4 regions of the Bacillus sp. NEAU-Y102 genome follow, and region 1 is predicted to be linked to each of the others. Evidence: riboswitches for the same ligand, from Rfam matches in the RefSeq annotation. Region 1 holds a riboswitch; each other region holds the start of a gene.
What was found. A riboswitch is a leader RNA that binds a small molecule or an ion and turns the genes downstream of it on or off. The one in region 1 is predicted to bind S-adenosylmethionine.
Positions count from the first base shown of each region.

Region 2: linked by a shared signal. The riboswitch ahead of ACYFX0_RS29720 (ECF-type riboflavin transporter substrate-binding protein) and the one ahead of metI (cystathionine gamma-synthase/O-acetylhomoserine thiolyase) in region 1 are both predicted to bind S-adenosylmethionine.
Region 3: linked by a shared signal. The riboswitch ahead of ACYFX0_RS28365 (ABC transporter permease) and the one ahead of metI (cystathionine gamma-synthase/O-acetylhomoserine thiolyase) in region 1 are both predicted to bind S-adenosylmethionine.
Region 4: linked by a shared signal. The riboswitch ahead of ACYFX0_RS07070 (YezD family protein) and the one ahead of metI (cystathionine gamma-synthase/O-acetylhomoserine thiolyase) in region 1 are both predicted to bind S-adenosylmethionine.

Region 1 is NZ_JBTWFK010000001.1:1,160,434-1,163,966, forward strand. It holds gene ACYFX0_RS05850 (bifunctional homocysteine S-methyltransferase/methylenetetrahydrofolate reductase) at 1-1,264, opposite strand, end outside; SAM riboswitch class I at 1,335-1,444, opposite strand; SAM riboswitch class I at 1,648-1,758, shown strand; gene metI (cystathionine gamma-synthase/O-acetylhomoserine thiolyase) at 1,853-2,965, shown strand; gene metC (cystathionine beta-lyase) at 2,962-3,533, shown strand, end outside.
Region 2 is NZ_JBTWFK010000019.1:48,533-52,065, reverse strand. It holds gene ACYFX0_RS29725 (ABC transporter ATP-binding protein) at 1-604, opposite strand, end outside; gene ACYFX0_RS29720 (ECF-type riboflavin transporter substrate-binding protein) at 615-1,163, opposite strand; SAM riboswitch class I at 1,304-1,419, opposite strand; gene ACYFX0_RS29715 (aspartate/glutamate racemase family protein) at 1,573-2,253, shown strand; gene ACYFX0_RS29710 (macrolide family glycosyltransferase) at 2,345-3,532, opposite strand.
Region 3 is NZ_JBTWFK010000016.1:12,797-16,329, forward strand. It holds gene ACYFX0_RS28350 (hypothetical protein) at 1-33, opposite strand, end outside; gene ACYFX0_RS28355 (hypothetical protein) at 308-811, shown strand; gene ACYFX0_RS28360 (DUF3951 domain-containing protein) at 828-1,043, opposite strand; SAM riboswitch class I at 1,213-1,318, shown strand; gene ACYFX0_RS28365 (ABC transporter permease) at 1,455-2,372, shown strand; gene ACYFX0_RS28370 (ABC transporter permease) at 2,391-3,395, shown strand; gene ACYFX0_RS28375 (ABC transporter ATP-binding protein) at 3,352-3,533, shown strand, end outside.
Region 4 is NZ_JBTWFK010000002.1:129,090-132,622, reverse strand. It holds gene lysA (diaminopimelate decarboxylase) at 102-1,418, shown strand; SAM riboswitch class I at 1,534-1,642, shown strand; gene ACYFX0_RS07070 (YezD family protein) at 1,715-1,858, shown strand; gene ACYFX0_RS07065 (phosphoadenylyl-sulfate reductase) at 1,946-2,650, shown strand; gene sat (sulfate adenylyltransferase) at 2,689-3,533, shown strand, end outside.

The DNA of each region.
Region 1 (3,533 bases):
AATCACCAACGCGCGCTGGATCACCAGTTAAAGCTAACACTTCTTCCATCCCTAACGCCGATAAACCTAACAAATGAGATTGTAGTCCAATGACGTTATGATCTCTACACGTTAAATGTGTCAATACTGGGATATCATGCTTGGTTAATAACGCACCCATTGCCATATTCGAGATGCGAGGCGATGCTAATGAATTATCTGCTAGAGTAATAGCATCTGCTCCCGCTCTTTTTAACGCTCTTGCTCCTTCAAAAAAACGCTGTGTATCTAACGTTTTCGGTGGATCTAATTCCACTACAACTGTCGTTTGTTTTTTCGCTTTCTCTGCTAGAGTGACGTGAGCCTTCGAACGTTTCTCATGCGTATGAACGACTTTCGGCCTTTGAATCGTGTCTTTTTCTATTACAGGGGTAATATTCGCAACAGCGCGCTTCATACTTTGAATATGTTCTGGAGTCGTACCACAACAACCACCCAATAATCGAATACCTTGCTCAATAAATCTCGGTGTCATCGCTTCAAAATAAGCTGGGCTTCCCTCATATACATAACGTCCCTCCACATAATTCGGGAGACCTGCATTTGGGTATGCTGATAAATAGCCATTTTGCGGAATCGATATCATTTTGAAAGCTTCCGTCATATGAAGCGGCCCTAGTTGACAATTCAATCCAACAACATTTGCACCGCAATCTATAAGTTGCTTTAATATTTCATTGACATCATTTCCATTTTGAGTCGTACCTGCTTCATGTAACGCTAATTGAGCAACAATTGGAATATTCGTTTGCTTACGCAATACTTTAACGGCATGAAGTAATTCAAATTCATCGTAAAAAGTTTCTAATAGTAATCCATCAACCTGCTCTTCTAGTAAAGCCCCTGCCTGTTCAAGTAGCATAAACTCCCTTTCCATATCAGTCGTTGTAACGGCTCCGATGTGTTTCATACCACCAATTGTTCCTAAAATTGCATTTCTGTCTGTAACAGATGCTTTCGCCAGTTTTACTGCCGCTCTATTAATTTCTGTAACTTGATTTTCTAAACCATACATACGTAATTTCGTCTCATTTGCCCCATACGTATTCGTTTGAATTACATCTGCTCCAGCAGCTACATATTGTTTATGAATCGATATAATTAAGTCTGGATCAGATACATTCAATTCTTCAAAGCTACTTTGCAAACCATGTGAATGCAATAACGTCCCAACCGCACCATCACCTATTACAATTCCTTTTGATAATAAATCTAGTAATTTCACGAATCTCCCTCATTTCTATCAATATAAAAACCCCCTCTTCACTTTGAAGAGGGGGACATAATCGTTCCTCCTCTTATTATGCAAAACATTCGTTTTGCAGGTATTAGCACCGTTTCAAACATTTCGTTTGAAGGTTGCCGGGTTTCACAGGGCCTTTCCCTCCACCGCTCTCAATAAGAGTTGTCTTTATTATTTTATTTATGTAGCTAAAAGGAAATGCGTTCCCCTTTTAACAATGTTTGTTAATTTTTTAATAAATTTAGCATGCACAAAAGTAAAAGTCAATGATACTTGCGGAAAAATAAAAATTATTTAAAATAAACTTGCAATTCAATTATCTTTTGTTGTAAAGTTAAAAACATAATAAAAATTTCATACGAACATTCTTATCTAGAGAGGTAGAGGGACTGGCCCTATGACGCCTCAGCAACCATTAACAGTTTGTTAATAAGGTGCTAATTCCAGCAAATTGTGAAAGATTTGACAGATGAGAAGAAGACTCTATTCAAACCGAAAGCCTTCTTCTTAGAAGGCTTTTTTTATTTTATATTCACTTAATGTTTCAATTTAAAAAGGAGGAATTTTCACATGTCAACAATCGAAACGAAACTAGCACAAATCGGAAATCGCAGTGAAACTACAACAGGAACGGTTAATCCACCGGTTTATTTCTCAACCGCTTATCGTCACGAAGGAATTGGTAAATCTACTGGCTTTGACTATTCACGAACTGGCAATCCAACTCGCGGTCTTTTAGAACAGGCGATCGCAGACTTAGAATATGGCGAACAAGGTTATGCCTGTAGTTCAGGGATGGCGGCTGTTCTCCTCGTCCTTTCTCTATTCCGCTCTGGAGACGAACTTATTGTATCTGAAGATTTATACGGAGGAACGTATCGATTATTTTCTGAGCACGAAAAAAAGTGGAATGTTCGATGTAGATACGTAAATACACAATCTATTAAACAAATTGAGCAAGCTATCACAACTGAAACGAAGGCTATTTTCATAGAAACTCCAACTAATCCATTAATGCAAGTTACTGATATTGCTGCTGTCGCAACTGTAGCGAAAAGGCACGGACTACTTCTTATTGTAGATAACACATTCTACACACCTTATATACAGCAACCATTAACAGAAGGTGCTGACATTGTACTCCATAGCGCAACGAAATATTTAGGGGGACATAACGATGTACTAAGCGGACTTGTCGTTGCAAAAGGAATGGAACTTTGCGAGGAAATCGCTCATTATCATAATGCATCAGGCGCGGTTTTAAGCCCATTTGACTCATGGTTATTAATTCGCGGTATGAAAACGTTAGCGCTTCGCATGAGACAACATGAAGAAAATGCGAAAGCAGTTGTTGCATATTTAAATGATGAAAACGGGGTGACAGATGTATTTTATCCAGGAAGAGGCGGCATGATTTCATTCCGCCTTAAAGATGAAGCTTGGATTAATCCATTCTTACAATCTTTATCCTTAATTACATTTGCAGAAAGTCTTGGTGGTGTAGAAAGTTTAATGACTTATCCAGCAACGCAAACACATGCTGATATTCCTGAAGATATTAGAACAGCAAACGGTGTATGCAATCGTCTTCTTCGATTCTCCGTTGGCATTGAAAATAGTAACGATTTAATTCAAGACTTAAAGCAAGCCATTAAACTCGTAAAAGAAGGTGTAAAAATATGAGCTATTCTATAGATACACTCTTACTACACAACCAATATAAACATGACTCACAAACGGGCGCTGTGAACGTTCCCATTTATAACACATCAACTTTTCACCAGTTTGATGTAGATACGTTCGGAAAATATGACTATAGCAGGTCAGGAAATCCAACTCGTGAAGCTCTTGAAGATATCATTGCTTTATTAGAAGGTGGAACAAAGGGATTCGCCTTTGCATCAGGCATTGCAGCGATTTCCACTGCATTCCTCCTTCTTTCACAAGGTGATCACGTACTCATTTCAGAAGATGTATACGGAGGCACTTACAGAGTGATAACTGAGGTACTCTCCCGTTACGGTGTTTCACATACATTTGTTGATATGACCAATTTAGAAGAAATAAAACAAAACATTAAACCAAATACAAAGCTCTTTTATGTAGAAACACCTTCTAACCCACTTTTAAAAGTGACAGATATCCGCGAAGTTTCTAAACTTGCAAAATCTATTGGCGCTCTTACTTTTGTTGATAATACTTTTTTGACACCACTATTCCAGAAACCACTTGAACTTGGAGCTGATGTCGT
Region 2 (3,533 bases), on a different contig from region 1:
CGATAATAACAATCGTTTTATTATATTGCTCATGTATATCTTTCATAAGTTCTATCGTATGTAATGCGCTTAGCGGATCTAAGTTCGCTAACGGTTCATCGAACAATAATATATCCGCATTTGTTGTTAATAAACCAGCAAGAGAAACTGTTTGCTTTTGACCTCCTGATAATTCATGTGGACTTTGTTTATGAAACGTATGCATCTTCACCTTTCTTAATGAGTCCGAAACAATCTTTTTCATATCCTCTTGATTTACACATTCATTTTCTAAATAAAAAGCTACATCTTCTTCTACTGTCAGACCAATAAATTGAGCATCTTGATCTTGCAAAATTGTTCCCACATGTTTACTCTGTTCAAAAATACTGCCTTCCCTCGGATCTTTACCGGCAATTAATACGTTACCTGTACTAATCCCTTCATAAGAAAATGGAATTAGCCCATTGATACAATGAGCTAATGTCGACTTTCCTGAACCACTTCGTCCAGCAATTAGCACTTTTTCCCCAGGGTATATATGAAAGGTAATATCACTTAAAGTAGGCTGCGCAGCATGCCCGTATTGAAAGGTGAATTGTTCAAACGAAATAATTGGTTGCATGTTAACATCCCTACTTTTCAATTTTTAAATGTGCATGTTTCTTATTGGATTTCGCCAAGCCAATTGTAAGTGGCAATCCAAGAACTAAGAATACGATAACATCGGAAATTGTTGCTCCTAATACTTGTATAACAATTTTGTCAAATGGTTCTCCCATCACAATAATATCGAATGCCCCAGCAAATATAATAGCAATGACAATACCAACTAACCCAGTAATTGCCAAATAAGAAATATCTCCCTTGTTAAATGACCCGTTTTTCACACTAAAACCAACTCTTTTTTGAATAAGACCCATTGAAAAACCAATAATCCCTGAACTAATAACCCAGCCCCACCAAATCCCCCAGCCAGCAATCGTATCTGTTACGGTATGACCGATAAGTCCGATTAAGAGTCCTGCCACTGGACCAAATAATGCTCCAAAAACAGTTAATATAGCTAATGCTGGTTTAATAAATGTATTCGGTGCAATAGAAAATCCCCAAAGTCCTAATATCCCGTATAAGGCTGCTCCAATCCCGATTGCTACTACTAACTTTGTTGATAATTTATTCATTACAATTCCCCTCTCATATTGGTCAACTTTTATTATTCTATATTTATTTTAAAAATGAATTATGCATCGACACTTCCTTTCTATACAACAAAAAAATGACCTCTTACATAAGAGGTCATTTTCTTTCACGTTCAAGAATCCTCTTATCTTTCAAAAAACACATCGTGTCCTCTGCGGAATTAGCACCTTCCTATAAAATTGCATAGGGGTTGCTGAGGTTTCTTAGGGCCGTTCCCTCCACCTCTCTGGATAAGTATTAATTTGTAATTCGTATTATGGCACTAAAAAGCATAAATTTCAATACTTTTCTAACTATTTTTATTTTTCGTTAAATAGTACATTTAAATCATTGTATTCTTATCGGAATTATGAAATAATAAATTCAAAATCGTTTCGGGAGGAATGCATTATGAAAGTTATTGGTTTAATTGGGGGATTAAGTTGGGAATCTACATCATTATACTATAAACATATTAATACACTTACACTCTCTCAATACGATCAAAATGCGAAGCTAGTTTTATATAGTATGGACTTTGGAGAAGTAACTACTTTATTACAAAACCATCAATATGAAGAAGTAAAAAATGAACTAGTCACGGTTGCAAAGAAGGTTGAAAAATCTGGGGCTGACTGTTTATTAATGTGTTCAAATACTGTACATCTATTTGCCGAAGAAGTAGAACAAGCAATCTCTATCCCGTTTCTTCACATTGGCGATGTAAGTGCTAAAGAAATGGTAAAACAAAATATAAAACGTATCGGACTATTAGGAACAAAACAAACGATGGAGCAAGATTTCTATAAATCACGATTAGCGAAATATAACATTGAGACAATTATCCCAAATGAAGAGGAAAGAACAGTTATCCATCATGTCATATTAGATGAATTAAGTAAAGGGATCATTTCAGAAGCATCTAAAGAAAAGCTATTACAAATTACAAAGTCATTAATTCAAAACGGCGCTGAAGGTATACTATTAGGCTGTACTGAAATACCTTTACTCATCTCCCAAAATGATCTTACTGTTCCCGTTTTTGATACTGCTTTTTTACATGCAAATACTGCTGTGCAATTTGCTGGATAAGAATATACAAGCATAAAGGTACGAACCTCTATGCTTGTATATAGTTACGACTATTTCCCCCGCTATTTACGGGCAGTAAAACCCCCAACGATTAAAGTTTCACTTTATTTAAAAGAGATTCAATAACTGCAATTACTTCTTTTGAACCACCACATTCTAAAAAGCTATCATTAAGTTTTCGTATACCATGCTTATACTTTTCGTTTGAAAGAACATCTGTTACAGCCTCTTTTAAAGTGTGCACATTAACATGTTCTTTCAATAGTCTACGCGCTGCTTCCAGTTCAGTTAATCTTTGCGCTATCATAGGCTGATCTTTATCATGCGGTATTATTACAAATGGGACATTATAATGAATGGCATCGTGTACGCTATTCATGCCGCCATGTGTAATAAAAACATCCGCTTCATTTAATATTTCTGATTGAGGTACGTATGGAGCAATTATAAAATTATCTGGTGCTTTCTTAATTTTAGAAATATCATTTCTATCACCAATTGCCATTACAACTATCCCATCAAAATCTGAAAAAGTATCAATACAAGTATTAAAGAATGGTTCGAGTCCTTCAAGCAGTGTTCCCATTGAAATATAAATAACTTTCTTCTCTTTAAGTGATTCCAGTGGAAACTTTATATTTGTTTTACGCTTTGAAATACTCGGTCCAATAAAAATGTTATTTTCTCCGAACGATTCGCTATTAGGTTGGAAATAACGACTTGTGTATACGAGACAAACATCACCCTTATTATTCATAAATTGAAGATTATTCTTTGGTTTTACTCCAAATTCATGTTCCATCTGGTTTAGTAATTTTTCAGAGATCTCCTCTGGTTGGAATGGTATATCTGCATTTGGATGAAAAGGTAATGTCTTCAAAAACTCTGAAGGAATTAAAAATATAGGCGAGGACACTACACCTGGAACTTGTAAATACTCCTTTACTAACTCTCCCGCACCAAATATATCATAAATTACGAAATCAAAATTTATGCTTTCACTTAATTGTTTCGTAATTTCTAATATATATAAAGAAGTTTGAACATGCACATGAAAGAAAGCATTTAACCCAGATGAGGTTTCAGCATCAATAGAAATCTCCTTTAATAGATCCGGATGTGTATGTACAGTAGCTCCTAAATCTTCAATCCTATCTTTAAAGTTTGCAGTTGTAATATAATGTACGTTATCCCCTCGTTCAGTAAAGGCTTTCACTAAATTTAATGTAGGGTTTACATGTCCCTCTGCTGGAAAATTAACTACTAAAATATTTAGCACT
Region 3 (3,533 bases), on a different contig from region 1:
ATCTTCTCCCATAAAAGGCATTGTGTTGTACATAGATGATTCTCCTTAAAACCTTACATATGTTTGCGTTATGCATATGTAAGTCTAGCATGGTTTGTTCTTTATGTGTGCTTACAGTTTTGTAAGGTGATGTAGTAAAGCATTGCAAAAGTTATTTGTATAAAGTGACGATACTGTGACAAACATGTTGGTATATATATTACGATGTCGTCTTAAGTGTAAAAAGTAGGGCGTTCTCGGTATAATAACAAGTGGAGATAAAAGAAACTATAATGAGTAATAGCTGTAGATAAAAGGAGAAGAAGAGATGAAGAAGGTTTTGGGTATTGCTGTAATGGGAAGTATGATCCTTCTAGCAGGATGTAATGGAAATAAAGATACGAAAGAACCGAAAGAAAAGGTAGAGCAATCTACTGAACAAACAGAAGAGATGAAAGAATACCTTGCAGTACATGAAAAATACGATATAAAAATGAATAAAGAAATTAATAAAGCACTGCAGTTATTTGAAGTGGCAAAAGAAAAGGGCGGTAAGGAAATAACGAATGCAACATATAAAGAAGACGTGCAAAAGGTAACAACGAGCATGTTAGAAGATATTGATCATATACGTAAAGAAATTCGTGTTCCGAAGTCGAAAGAGCAAGAACATGAGGTATATGTTGGTTTCTTGAATGAATCAGAACAAGCGATGAAAAAATTACAGAAGTTAGCTAAAGAAGAAGATTCATCGTTGATTCGTGATATAGAAATTAACTTTGCAACAGCATCGACATACTATAAACGTTTTCAAGCAGAAACGAAAAAATAACCTTGCCTGTGCAAGGTTATTTTTTCTTCTTGCCATCTCCGTCTTCATCCTCAGATACTAATATTTTCTGTTCTTCGTGAAATTCGGAAATAGTTTGCCCGGTAATATTATCGAAAGGAGTATAAAAAGAAGTAATACGTTTCTTTTTAATAAAGAGTTTATAGGAGCCGATGATGACAAGTATAACGATTGTTAAGGGTAATCCTATAGTAGCAAGAAGTAAGGGGTCCATCTTATAACTCCTTTAACATCATTTCTTTTTATGATAAGCCGAAAACTGTAATTTCGATAAATGAATTAAAAACTAATTTTTATAAATTTATCCAATTCGATTGACTTTTCAATTTTTCAGAATTATAATTCGAAATATACAATTTGAACCAAATAATAATATAGCAATTTACTTATCCAGAGAGGTAGAGGGACTGGCCCTATGACACCTCAGCAGCGGGTTCTGTAATAGGAACACCGTGCTAATTCCAGCAAGCAAGTCTTGAAAGATAAGTGATGGGCCTTTTTTTGTTAAGCCTTGATCTTATTTTTTAAGATCAAGGCTTTTTGTATTCTAAAAAGAGAAAAGGGAGTAATGGAAAAAGTACATTCATAAAACAAAGTAAATTCATGTGTTTAGGGGGTTATTGAAGTGTATGTAATTAAAAAATTATCGGTTATGGTGTTCACACTATGGGTTATTACGACAGTGACATTTCTAATTATGCATATTATTCCGGGAGATCCATTTTCATCAGATGCAAAAATCTTTCCTGAAGAAGTGATCCAAAACATGAGAGCGAAGTATCACCTTGATGAACCGTTATGGAATCAATATGTTGCTTATTTAGACGGTGTAGTTCATTTTGATTTTGGTGAATCGGTTCAATCAACCGGGCAAGGTGTATCAGAAATTATAACAACTGGCTTTGGTCCATCAGCAATTATTGGTCTACAAGCACTTGTTATTTCATTGTTAGTAGGAATTGCGGCAGGGACATTTGCTGCTCTATATCATGGGAGAGTAATTGACTATAGTGTGAGTTTGCTCGCAATTTTAGGTATTTCTATTCCAAGTTTTATTTTAGCACCACTATTTATACAAGTATTCGCTATCCAATTTGAGTTTTTACCAGTAGCCTCTTGGGGAACATTCGAACATACGGTATTGCCATCCTTTGCATTAGCGTTAGGGCCAATCGCAGTTATTACAAGGTTTGTTCGTTCTAATATGATCGAAGTACTGCAGAGTGATTATATTAAGCTAGCAAGAGCAAAAGGTATACCAATTAAGAAGATTATTATAAGACACGCTCTTCGAAATGCGATTGTTCCAGTACTTACATTTGTTGGACCGTTAATGGCTGGACTCTTAACAGGGACTTTCGTTATTGAAAAAATCTTTTCAATTCCTGGCCTAGGAAAATATTTTGTAGATAGTATTTTTAACCGAGACTATCCGGTGATTATGGGAACAACGATTTTCTATAGTGCATTATTAATTGCTTGTATTTTCATTACAGATATTATTCATCGCATTGTTGATCCGCGTATTCGTTCTATTACATAAGGAGAGGGGGATATTTAAATGGGAGCTTATGAGATTAATGAACAGTTATTAACGAAAGAAGAGAAAAAAGAATTAACGATAAATAAAAATCAGCAAACAATTAGCAGAAAGAAAGAAGTGTTTCGTAAGTTTATATCGAATCCAATCGCAGTTTTAGGAACAGTGACGTTATTGCTAATTATTTTTTTCTCGCTTATTGGCGAAAGTTTAACTTCATTTACTGCGAGTGAACAAGTAAAAGAGGCAACAAATTTACCGCCGAGTAGTGAACATTGGTTTGGAACAGATGATCTAGGGAGAGATATTTGGGCACGTACTTGGGCTGGTGGGAAGATTTCACTAACAGTTGGATTAGTAGCAGCTGCCCTCGATATAGGGCTTGGTGTACTGATTGGTGGATTTAGTGGATATGTGAGAGGGCGTAATCGCCTTGGAACGTTAATTGATGAGTGGATTATAAGAGGAATTGAAGTATTATACGGCATCCCATATTTATTAATTGTTATTTTACTATTAATTGTTATGAAACCAGGTCTTTTCACCATTATTATCGCTCTTGCATTAACGGGATGGATTGGAATGGCTCGTCTCATTCGAGCACAAGTATTGTCTTTAAAACAAAGAGAGTTTGTTATTGCAGCAGAGCGATTAGGTACATCACATATGAAAATTATATATGGGCATTTAATTCCGAATTTAACAGGGATTATTATCGTGAATTTATCATTTACAATTCCAGCAGCTATTTTTTCAGAATCATTTTTAAGCTTTATAGGACTTGGAGTACAATCACCAGCGGCAAGTTGGGGGACGATGACGAATGATGCACTCGGGACATTATTGAGCGGAGAATGGTGGCAGCTATTTTTCCCGGCAATCATGATTGCACTCATTATGTTCGCATTTAATGCAATTGGTGATGGTTTGCAAGATGCGATTGATCCAAAAATCGTCAAACGGAATCGAAAGGAGAAAAAACATGGCACAGCTCTTATCTTTAGAAAACGTAACATTGACCGTTGAAAAAGAGAATAGTAAGCAAGCAATTGTGAAGCATGTTTCCTTTTCTATTAATGAAGGTGAAATCGTTGCACTTGTAGGAGAAAGTGGTTCAGGAAAAAGTGTTACAGCACAATCTATTGTCGGATTAAATCAAGAATC
Region 4 (3,533 bases), on a different contig from region 1:
TGTGAACATTGTTCCGCGCGTTTTTTGTCTATCTAAAAGCGTGCTGCAATGAATAGAAGATTGGGGTTATGAGTTTTAGAGGAAATAAGGGAGGAATTTAAATGTATTTACACGGCACAAGCCGAATTAATGGGCAAGGACACTTAGAAATTGGAGGGTGCGATACGACGCAGCTAGCAAAGCAATACGGAACACCACTTTATGTATACGATGAAGAGTCTATTCGAGGAAAATGCCGAGCGTTTCATCGTGCTTTTAAAGAAAGTGGTTTCTCTTATCAAGTAGCATATGCAAGCAAGGCGTTCTTGTGCATGGAGATGTGCCGAGTAGCTCGTGAAGAGAATATGTCATTAGACGTTGTTTCTGGGGGAGAATTATATACTGCGCTCCAAGCAGGATTTCCAGCATCACGTATTCATTTTCATGGAAATAATAAAACAGAAGAAGAGATAGTGATGGCTCTTCAGGCGAATATTGGTTGTTTTGTCGTAGATAATTTCTTTGAATTAGAAGTTTTACACGATTTAGCGATGCAACATGGAAAATTTGTGAACATATTAATTCGTGTAACGCCTGGAGTAGAGGCGCACACACATGAATATATTACAACAGGCCAAGATGATTCGAAATTTGGATTTGGCGTTTCAAACGGTCAAGCGATGCAGGCAATTGGATTTGCTTTACAAAAATCAAATTATAATGTGCTAGGGATTCATTCACATATCGGATCGCAAATATTTGAAACAGCTGGTTTTGTTCGAGCAATTGAAGTTCTTCGCCAATTTTTAGAAGAAGTGAGAGAGCAAACAAACTATGTAGTAAAAGTATTAAATGTAGGCGGGGGATTTGGAATACGCTACACAGAGTCGGATACACCATTAACTCTTGAGACATATGTGCGAGCTGTAACAAGTGCAGTGAGAGAACAATTTACTGTATGTGAATATCCATTGCCAGAAATATGGATTGAACCAGGCCGTAGCATTGTAGGTGATGCTGGGACAACAATTTATACAGTTGGATCTGTGAAAGATATTCCTGGTATTCGGAAATATGTATCAGTCGATGGTGGAATGACAGATAATTTAAGACCTGCTTTATATAGTGCGCGTTATGAAGCAATGTTAGCGAATCGAGGGAATGATGAGAATGAGGAACTCGTTTCGATTGCTGGGAAATGCTGTGAGAGTGGAGATATGTTGATTTGGGATATTCATTTACCAAAAGTCGCTTCTGCTGATTTACTAGCAGTTTCCTGTACAGGAGCCTACGGGTATTCGATGGCGAATAATTACAATCGGATTCGAAGACCAGCCGTGGTCTTTGCAAAAGGCGGAACATCGCAAGTAGTTGTGGAACGCGAAACATATGAAAATATTATTGGGAACGATCGCATACGTATTAAAGAGCTTGTCTAAATAGAAAAAGGAGTTGTTCGGATGGGCAATTCCTTTTTTGTAAAATAAAATAATTAAAATATATCGGAAAACTAGGATTGAAAAAAATCAGAATTGTGATAAAATACAAATACAAAGCTTATCAAGAGAAGCGGAGGGAACTGGCCCGAAGAAGCTCGGCAACCTGCTTATAGAAAGCAAGGTGCTAAATCCAGCAAAATGGAATCCATTTTGAAAGATAAGGTAAAATATATTACCGAACAGTCTTTTCGAAATGGGAAAGATTTTTTTTATGAATAAAAAGGGGGGCTGTTCGCGTGAGTGTGCGGGAACATTTTGATGAAGTATCCGAGAAGATTGAAGCGATGCTTGCTGATATGAAATATGGTTCAATTACAATTGTTGTACAAGATGGAAAAGTAATTCAGTTAGAGAAAAGTGAAAAAGTACGTTTAAAGTGAAAAGCGCTGACTAGAAAAACTAGAGGCGGTTTTAACCTATTTTCATTAGGTTAAAACCGTCTTTTTGCTTTTACAGGGGGAAAAAACATGTTGACGTATGAAACGTGGGAAGAAAATGTTGTTTCATTTTCGGAAGAAGATGAAACAAAAGGCGCGTTATCAGTATTAAATTGGGCTTATGAAGAGTATAAAGATGAAATCGTCTATGCATGTAGCTTTGGGGTGGAAGGTATGGTATTGCTGCACCTTATAAACCAAGTAAATCCATCTGCTAAAGTTGTATTTTTAGATACAAATGTTCATTTTCAAGAAACGTATGAATTAATTCAAAGAGTGAGGGAACGATTTCCTTCATTGAATATTATAGAAAAACAGCCAGAACTTACACTTGATGAACAGGCGAAGTTGCATGGTGAAAAACTGTGGGAGAGCAATCCGAATCTTTGTTGTAAGATTAGAAAAATTTTACCTTTAGAAAAATCATTAGTCGTGGAAAAAGCATGGATATCGGGCTTAAGAAGGGAACAATCAGAAACACGTAAGCATACAAAGTTTATAAATCAAGATCATCGTTTTCAATCTATTAAAGTTTGTCCACTCATTCATTGGACGTGGAAAGAAGTTTGGCGATATGTATACAAACATAGCTTGCCGTATAACCCGTTGCATGATGTTGGCTATCCAAGTATTGGGTGTGAGAAATGTACTTTACCTGTAGGGGATGGTGGCGATTCAAGAGATGGTAGATGGGCTGGGAAAATGAAAACCGAATGTGGTCTTCATTATCAATAAGATGAATCTTGAAATAAAGCTAAGAGGGGATATAGAAAATGAGCACAGTAAACGAATTAGTAAACCGTATAGATGAGACATATGATGTATCACAAATTGAAAAAGAAATTAAATTAGACAATATTGCTTTAAGTGATTTAGAACTATTGGCGACAGGTGGATATAGCCCGCTTACTGGTTTTTTAGGGAAGGAAGATTATGATTCAGTCGTAGAAACGCTTCGTTTAGCAAATGGTAGTGTGTGGAGTATACCGATTACATTACCGGTAACAGAAGAAGTCGCAGAAAGCCTGAAGACTGGAGAGGAAGTAAAGCTTGTCAACAATGGAAATATATATGGTGTTATTCAAATAGAAGATATTTTCGTACCAGATAAAGAAAAAGAAGCGTTACTTGTATATAAAACAACGGATGAGGTTCATCCAGGAGTGAAAAAGTTATATGAACGGCCAAACGTTTACGTTGGAGGAACTATTATTCTAACAAAACGCTTTGAAAATAATCAATTTCCTTCTTATCGTTTAGACCCAATTGAAACGAGAGAAGAATTTAAAAAACGTGGGTGGAAAACAGTAGTCGGATTTCAAACGAGAAACCCGGTACATCGTGCCCATGAGTATATTCAAAAATCTGCTCTTGAAATTGTAGATGGTCTCTTTTTAAATCCACTCGTTGGAGAAACGAAATCGGATGATATTCCTGCTGATGTAAGAATGGAAAGCTATGAAGTACTCCTTCAAAACTATTATCCGAAAAATCGTGTCTTTTTAAGTGTATTTCCTGCTGCAATGCGTTACGCAGGACCAAGGGAAGCTATATTTCATGCGTTAGTAAGAAAGAATTTTGGATGTACACACTTTATTGTAGGGCGTGATCATGCCGG